3 regions of the Methylophilus luteus genome follow, and region 1 is predicted to be linked to each of the others. Evidence: predicted binding sites of a transcription regulator. Region 1 holds the regulator's gene; each other region holds the start of a gene.
The links. The regulator sigma-54, encoded in region 1, starts transcription at its own class of promoters, with help from an activator protein. The targets are predictions, from matches to a motif close to TGGCACNNTTCCTGCT.

Region 1 (2,271 bases):
AAAAGTAACTCGCCTAGAGGCGAAAAAGAACGCTGAAACAGAGCGCAAAACTATCCAAACAAATACCGATTCTATGGCAATGGTTGCGCGGGAATAAATATGAAAAACCCCAGCTTCACTAAGGGCGTGTGTTTTTCCGGGCCCCTATCTGACGCGCCGAGTAGCGGAATCAAAATAAGGAGGAAGGGAGCGACTGTCTGAGCTCCGCAACAAGCCACAGTGTGTGTGGCTTGTCAGGGCGAGTTTCGCGACCGCTTATGCCTAAGTCCGGCAAAGCAACGGACGAAAGTCCTGAGGTGAGCAACGCAGGAAACAAGCGGATGCTAGGGTGCATTTCTTTTGGTTACGTTTTCTTTGTGCAAGCAAAGAAAAGTAACTCGCCTAGAGGCGAAAGAAAATGGTGAATCAGATCACTAAACCACCCAAAGAAATACCTAACTACAACTCCAGTAAGTGCATCACTCGCGCTGCACGGTCCGCACAGGTTGCGCTAGCCAAGTTGCGCACTCCTCAATGCCGAGGATAACACCGGCTATGCAGTGGCGTGATGCTGGGAAATTAAAGCGATTTGCGCAGATTAGCTGGCGGTATGCTCAATGACTCACGGTATTTGGCAATGGTACGCCGTGCCACCACTATGCCCTGTTGCGCCAGGGTATCGGTGATCTGGTTGTCAGAAAGCGGTTTTTTCTCGTTCTCTTCTGCCACCATTTGCTTGATCAGTGCGCGTATGGCGGTTGCCGAGCAGGAACCGCCAGCATCGGTAGCGACTGAGCTGCCAAAGAAGTATTTAAGCTCATAAACTCCGCGTGGAGTGAGCATGTACTTGTGGGTGGTGACGCGCGAAACAGTACTTTCATGCAGGTCTAACTCTTCGGCGATCTCACGCAGCACCAACGGTCGCATGGCGATATCGCCGTGCTCAAAGAAGTTACGCTGCCGGTCTACAATGGCTTGTGATACGCGCAATATGGTCGAGAAGCGTTGCTGGATATTCTTGATCATCCATTTGGCTTCCTGCATCTGGCTTTGCAGGTACTGGCCCGAGCTTTCACGGTTACGTTTGAGGATGTCGGCATACATCTGGTTGATGCGCAGTTTGGGGATCACGCCGTCGTTGAGGGTTGCTACCCAGATACCTTTGATCTTTTTCACCACCACATCGTGCTGGATAAAATGGTCATGGCTAAAGTTGGAGAACTCGCTGCCCGGCCGCGGGTTTTGCTGGCGTATCAGTTGCTGCGCGCCTTTGAGTGAGGCTTCATCGCAACTGAGCTGTTTGCGCAGCTTGATAAAATCTTTATTGGCCAGCAACGCCAGATGGTCTTTCACCAGCGCGATCGCAATTTTCAGGTAGGGCGTGCTGGCCGGCAGGGCCTGCAGTTGCAGCAACAGGCATTCGCGCAGGTCACGCGCACCTATGCCTATGGGGTCCAGGTTCTGGATCAGCTTGAGCGCTGTTTCCAGTTCCAGCAGGTCGACTTCTAGTTCCAGCGGCAGGTTGTCTACCACTTCCTGCAAGTCTTGCTCCAGGTAGCCGTCGTCATTGATGCTGTCCAGCAGCAGTTTGACCAGGCTCATGTCGCGGTGCGACAGGTGCGCCAGCTGTATCTGGTCTATCAGGTGCTCACGCAGGCTGATGCTGCTGGCGTCCTGGCGTGAAAAATCGCCGTCTTCATCGTCGGTATTGTTGCGGCCTGCCTCATCCCAGTTGCTGGTGCTGCCAAACTCGCCGTAATCGTCTTCAAACTCCGGCGGCGTGAATTCTTCATTCAGGTTGGGCAGTTCGCCTTCATTGCCGCTGAGGTCATCGCGCAACTCTTCGCGCAAGGTGTCGGCCGGCGAGGGGATATCCTGTTGGGTGGCGACATCAAATGAGCTGGCGTCTTCGACTTCTGCCTGTGCCGCTAACGGGGCGTCTGGCGTGTTGTCTTCAAACTCGCCTTCTTCATTATTGTCGGCCATCTCGAGCAAAGGGTTCTCCTGCAAGATGGCTTCCAGCTCCTGGCTCAGTTCCAGCGTCGACAGTTGCAACAGGCGGATAGACTGCTGCAGCTGCGGCGTCAGTGCCAGGTTTTGCGACATGCGTAATTGCAGGTTTTGCTTCATAAGGACTTACAGCCTAAAATTTTTGCCCAGATAGACTTCACGCACACCCTCATTCTGAATGATCTCATCGGGGGTGCCGGCCGCAAACACTGCGCCTTCGTTGACGATATAGGCGCGGTCACAGATATCCAGCGTTTCACGCACGTTGTGGTCTGTGATCAG
Region 2 (2,271 bases), on a different contig from region 1:
GCAGCGTATCCTTGAATGCGGCACGCGCAATGCCGGTATCCACCGCGGCTTGAATGATCTGGGCTAACGGGCCCATGGCAGTCGGGCGGTCAAAGGCCTGCTGGTGAGGCAGCACATGTTCGCTAGGGACAAAAATATTGTCCAGTATGGTAGTGCCGCTGGCCGTGGTACGTTGGCCAAAACTAGACCAGTCATCAATAATGGTCAGGCCTTGGGCGCCGGCGGGTACAAAGGCTACCGCTGTATTATCATTCACATCCTTGGTGATCACCGGCACCCAGTCAGCCAGCAGGGCACCTGATGAGTAGAATTTCTTGCCATTGAGGAAAAAGCCGCTGTTGGCAGCCGTTAATCTCGTTTTTACATCATTGACGCTCTTGGTGCCGATCTCGGAAAATGCATTGCCGAAGCGTACCCCTTGCAACACCAGTTCAAAAAAGTAGCGTTTCTGAAATTCGCTGCCATCCAGGCGTAAACCTTCCACCATATACAGATGATTCTGCGGGATCTGGCCTATGCTGGGGTCCGCTTCAGAAACCGTGGCGATGACTTCGGCCAGCGTTTTGTTGGAGACGAATGCACCGCCATATTCTTTAGGCACTGTGATGCCCCACAGGCCGCTGCTGGAGAAAAGATCCAGTTCTTTACGCGGCAGCCGTCTCTCCTTATCGCGAAGCGAAGCTTCTTTTGCGATCTCACTGGCGACCTGTTTTGCGACCTCAATGGCTTCAGCGTCAGTTTTAATGATATGCGCGAGCTCCCTGGAGTGGGTCTCAGGCAAATGCGCAACATTGCTTGCTTGTGCAGTCATAGTTAATCCTTATTAAATTGATGTTGGGCTAAAACAACGCAGTCCTCGCCGAATCATGTGTGCTGCGCGTCTACCTGCTTTATTGCATTAAATATGCCAACTGTTAAGTGATTGAATTTAATAAGTATTCGCCGTAGGCTGCGCTTTGCAAAGCGTGTAAATCGACCATAAGCTGCTGAATGCATGCTGATTAATCAGCACACTGCCAGGCGTGTACGCGGCCACAGCCAGCCTGGGGATGCTGCATTTCATGAATAGTTGCTGATAAAGCAGCAGCGCATCAGCAAAATACTGATTAAACCAACACCCTGAAAAATATAAAAAACTCTGCATGTTATTGATTTATATAGGTAAATAATCTTGGCATGGTTGCTGCTATTACTCATGTAAGCCGGTATTCCAGCATTGAACAAATTAAGTTGGCGCCGGCAACACATGTTTAGGAGCCATGAATGAGTCGTCCCTTGAAAGTCACAGCTGTTGCAGGCAGCTACAAATTACCTTCCAGAACTGCAGCACTGGTTGCGGCCCTGACCGAAAAACTGGGGCAGCAGATCGCGATCGATCTGCACCAGATAGACTTGAGTGAAATCGGTGGCAGTTTCACCGCGTCATTTGACCCCAGGGATCTGCCTGCCAGGGTGCAAAAAGATATTACAGCGATTGAAACAGCGGACCTGCTGATCGTAGCCACACCGGTCTATCGCGCTTCTTATAGTGGGCTGTTCAAACATCTGTTCGATCTGGTCAATTACGAAGCTTTGATCGATGTGCCTGTGCTGCTCGGTGCGACCGGTGGCAGCGACCGGCATGCCTTGATCATCGATCACGAGTTAAGGCCGCTATTCAGCTTTTTTCAGGCCTTGACCCTGCCAGTAGGCGTGTATGCCACTGAAGCCGACTTTGAAAACTACCAGGTGAAAAGTGAGGCCTTGAAAGCGCGTATCGAGCTGGCGATAGCACGGGCACTGCCGCTGCTTAAACATCGCGTCACCGTCACTGAAGCCAGCCTTCAGGCCATATGACACCAACGAATCTTTGGAGAACTTGTATGAGTACACAAAACATCAAATTTGCTTACTGGGTACCAAACGTCAGTGGCGGCCTGGTGGTGAGTAATATTGAGCAACGCACTAGCTGGGATATCGATTACAACCGCAAACTGGCACAAATCGCCGAAAAAGCAGGGTTTGAATATGCATTGAGCCAGATCCGTTTTACAGCGGGTTATGGTGCCGAGTTTCAGCACGAATCCGTTGCTTTCTCGCATGCGCTTCTGGCTGCCACGACCAAGCTCAAAGTGATCGCAGCCATCCTGCCTGGCCCATGGAACCCGGTGCTGGCTGCCAAGCAGCTGGCCACCATAGATCTGTTGACCGAGGGCCGCGTAGCGATCAATGTGGTTTCTGGCTGGTTCCGTGGTGAGTTCACTGCGATTGGTGAGCATTGGCTGGACCATG
Region 3 (2,271 bases), on a different contig from region 1:
GGGTTGAGAAAACCAGGCTGGAACGGGATCATAAAGCGGAAGTTCTTGGTCTCGCGCGCCAAAAAGGCTGAAATCACCCACGGCTCGTCGGTATTAGGGAAAGAAGGGATCAGCCCACCCTGAAAACCGGAGATCTCTGCGGCGCGCGCAATCTCTGCCAGGTAATCGATATAGGTGAAGCCATCATCGCCACCGCCGCTTAAACCGCTAAGGGTCTGGTTATCATTACCGGGGAACCAGTCGCCACGGAAAGGTGAACGGGCACGGTGTGATGTGGGTTCGCCGTGGGTTGGAATTCTCCAGAAAACATCTATTGTCATTTTATCTCCTCAATAATCCTAGGCAGCCTGCTTTTGTGCCGGATCGGTTAACTGTCGTACCAATGGCAACACATAGCTGCCCACGCGGTAGGCTTCTTCAAAATGCGGCACGGCGGCCAATACGAATTGCGTCACGCCCAGGTTGGCATAAGCGGCCAGTGCCACCGCCACTTCGTCATAACTGCCGATCAAAGAAGCCCTGGCACCGGTGAAGCTCTCGGCAAAACCTGGCCACAGCACGGCAGACTCATCTTCAGGGGTCGCGCCATCGGTCTGGCTGATAAAGCGTTTGGCATCAGCCAGCGCTTCTTCGCGTGTTTCACGCGCCAGTACATCGATGCGCAATGCGAATTCGGTGTCACCCGTGCCGGCTTGCCGGTATTGCGCGATCTGCTGCTCTATCTGCGAATGATCGGCGGCTTGCAACACATGCACATCGGCATGTTTGGCTGAAAGCGCCAGCTGTTCAGGCGCGTTGCCGCCCAGGTAAACGCGTGGCACATCACGCTTGGAGAGCGGACCCTGAAAGCCACCATCCTGCACCTCAAAAAAGCGGCCGACAAAGTTAAACGGGTAAGTGGTGAGTACGCCTTTGGCGACGGTGATGAATTCATCGATACGCGCCAGGATATCCTCTTTAGGCACAAAGTCGCCCAGCTGTTTACGCGTATGCTCGTCGCTGCTGCCTTCGGTAATGTGCCAGGCAAAGCGGCCACCGGTATAACGCTGAAAACTCACTGCATTTTTGGCGGCATAGACGGCAGAGCCACGCGAAGCATCAAACTGCGTCAGCAGGCGCAGGCGCTGTGTGCTTCTCGCGATATAACCGGCGACTATCCATGGCTCTTCGCCATCAGGATCATCCGGAATAAATACACCGGTAAAGCCAGAGATATCTGCCGCTTTGGTGACCTGGTGGATATAGTCGTAATAGTTGAATGCGTTTTTGCGCGGATCGGTCACGCCACTGCCGAATACCGGGTAATGCGGGTCAGAAGCTTCACCGCGACGCTGTTTGGTGGCATCGCCATAGCGTGCATCGCCAGAGGTAGGAAGCTGCCAATAAAATTGATTCGCCATTGTTTTCTCCTTCATGATGTCAACACAGATCTGTGCTTTTCAATTACGGGCTAAGGCTTACATTGCAGTTTCCGTGCCAACATCAACAGCAAGCTATCACTTGAAGACTATAAAATAACCCAATGTATTTAAAGGGATATTTTAAATATTAATTAGCGGAATAATGAATACGGCGACCCAGGTGTTGCCTGAGCAACAACAGCACCATCAAAGGTGTTGGTCAGGCAACTTTAGGCTGGGGGTGTGAACTGCAGCTACAGCGACTTACGTGCCACCACATAGGCATAATCGCCCTGCCCTATGCGGTAGCTCTCGGCCACCTGCGCAAAGGCACCGCTAGCGATATCCTGCTGCAGACGTTGCAAGCCGCTGGCTAGCTCTTTGCTGCTGCATAACTCACTGAAACTGGAGATATTGGCGCGCACTTCGGGGTCCAGGTATTGTTCTGGCCGCGCTTTGCCTGAATAGAGGAACAGGTCTGTCAGGCTATTGTTCACACAAAATGGCACGATGCGCTCAATCTCAAAACCTGCAGACTGTAATGCAGCCGTGACCCTGGCTTCGGTCGGCATCTGCGCGATGGCGCGCTTCATCATCTGCGGAAAGTAATGGCACAGCCAGTAGCCGCGCATTTGCTTGGGAAAAGCCGTAAACAACACAATGCGCCCTTGCCGCATGACGCGATAGGCTTCTCTGAAAGCCCTGTGCAGATTGGAAAAGTGATGGATAGACAGTGTGCACAGCACGCCATCAAAAAAAGCATTCTTGTACGGCAGCGCATTGACTGTGCCAAGTTGCCAGTACACGCTGGCATCCTGCGCATGCTTGTGCCAGGGACGTTGCACCCTGGCCTGCCGTATCATGGTTTCCG

Region 2: a site for sigma-54 is predicted at 895-910, ahead of ACFQ1Z_RS05815 (SfnB family sulfur acquisition oxidoreductase). Genes of this name have one in related genera too.
Region 3: a site for sigma-54 is predicted at 1,464-1,479, ahead of ACFQ1Z_RS02880 (LLM class flavin-dependent oxidoreductase). Genes of this name have one in related genera too.

The regions. Positions count from the first base shown of each region.
Region 1 is NZ_JBHTKB010000002.1:905-3,175, forward strand. Features, by position in the region: gene ACFQ1Z_RS09500 (RNA polymerase factor sigma-54) at 559-2,109, opposite strand; gene lptB (LPS export ABC transporter ATP-binding protein) at 2,116-2,271, opposite strand, start outside.
Region 2 is NZ_JBHTKB010000001.1:1,275,998-1,278,268, reverse strand. Features, by position in the region: gene ACFQ1Z_RS05815 (SfnB family sulfur acquisition oxidoreductase) at 1-811, opposite strand, end outside; gene msuE (FMN reductase) at 1,264-1,836, shown strand; gene sfnG (dimethylsulfone monooxygenase SfnG) at 1,863-2,271, shown strand, end outside.
Region 3 is NZ_JBHTKB010000001.1:655,060-657,330, reverse strand. Features, by position in the region: gene ACFQ1Z_RS02885 (LLM class flavin-dependent oxidoreductase) at 1-320, opposite strand, end outside; gene ACFQ1Z_RS02880 (LLM class flavin-dependent oxidoreductase) at 339-1,400, opposite strand; gene ACFQ1Z_RS02875 (class I SAM-dependent methyltransferase) at 1,655-2,271, opposite strand, start outside.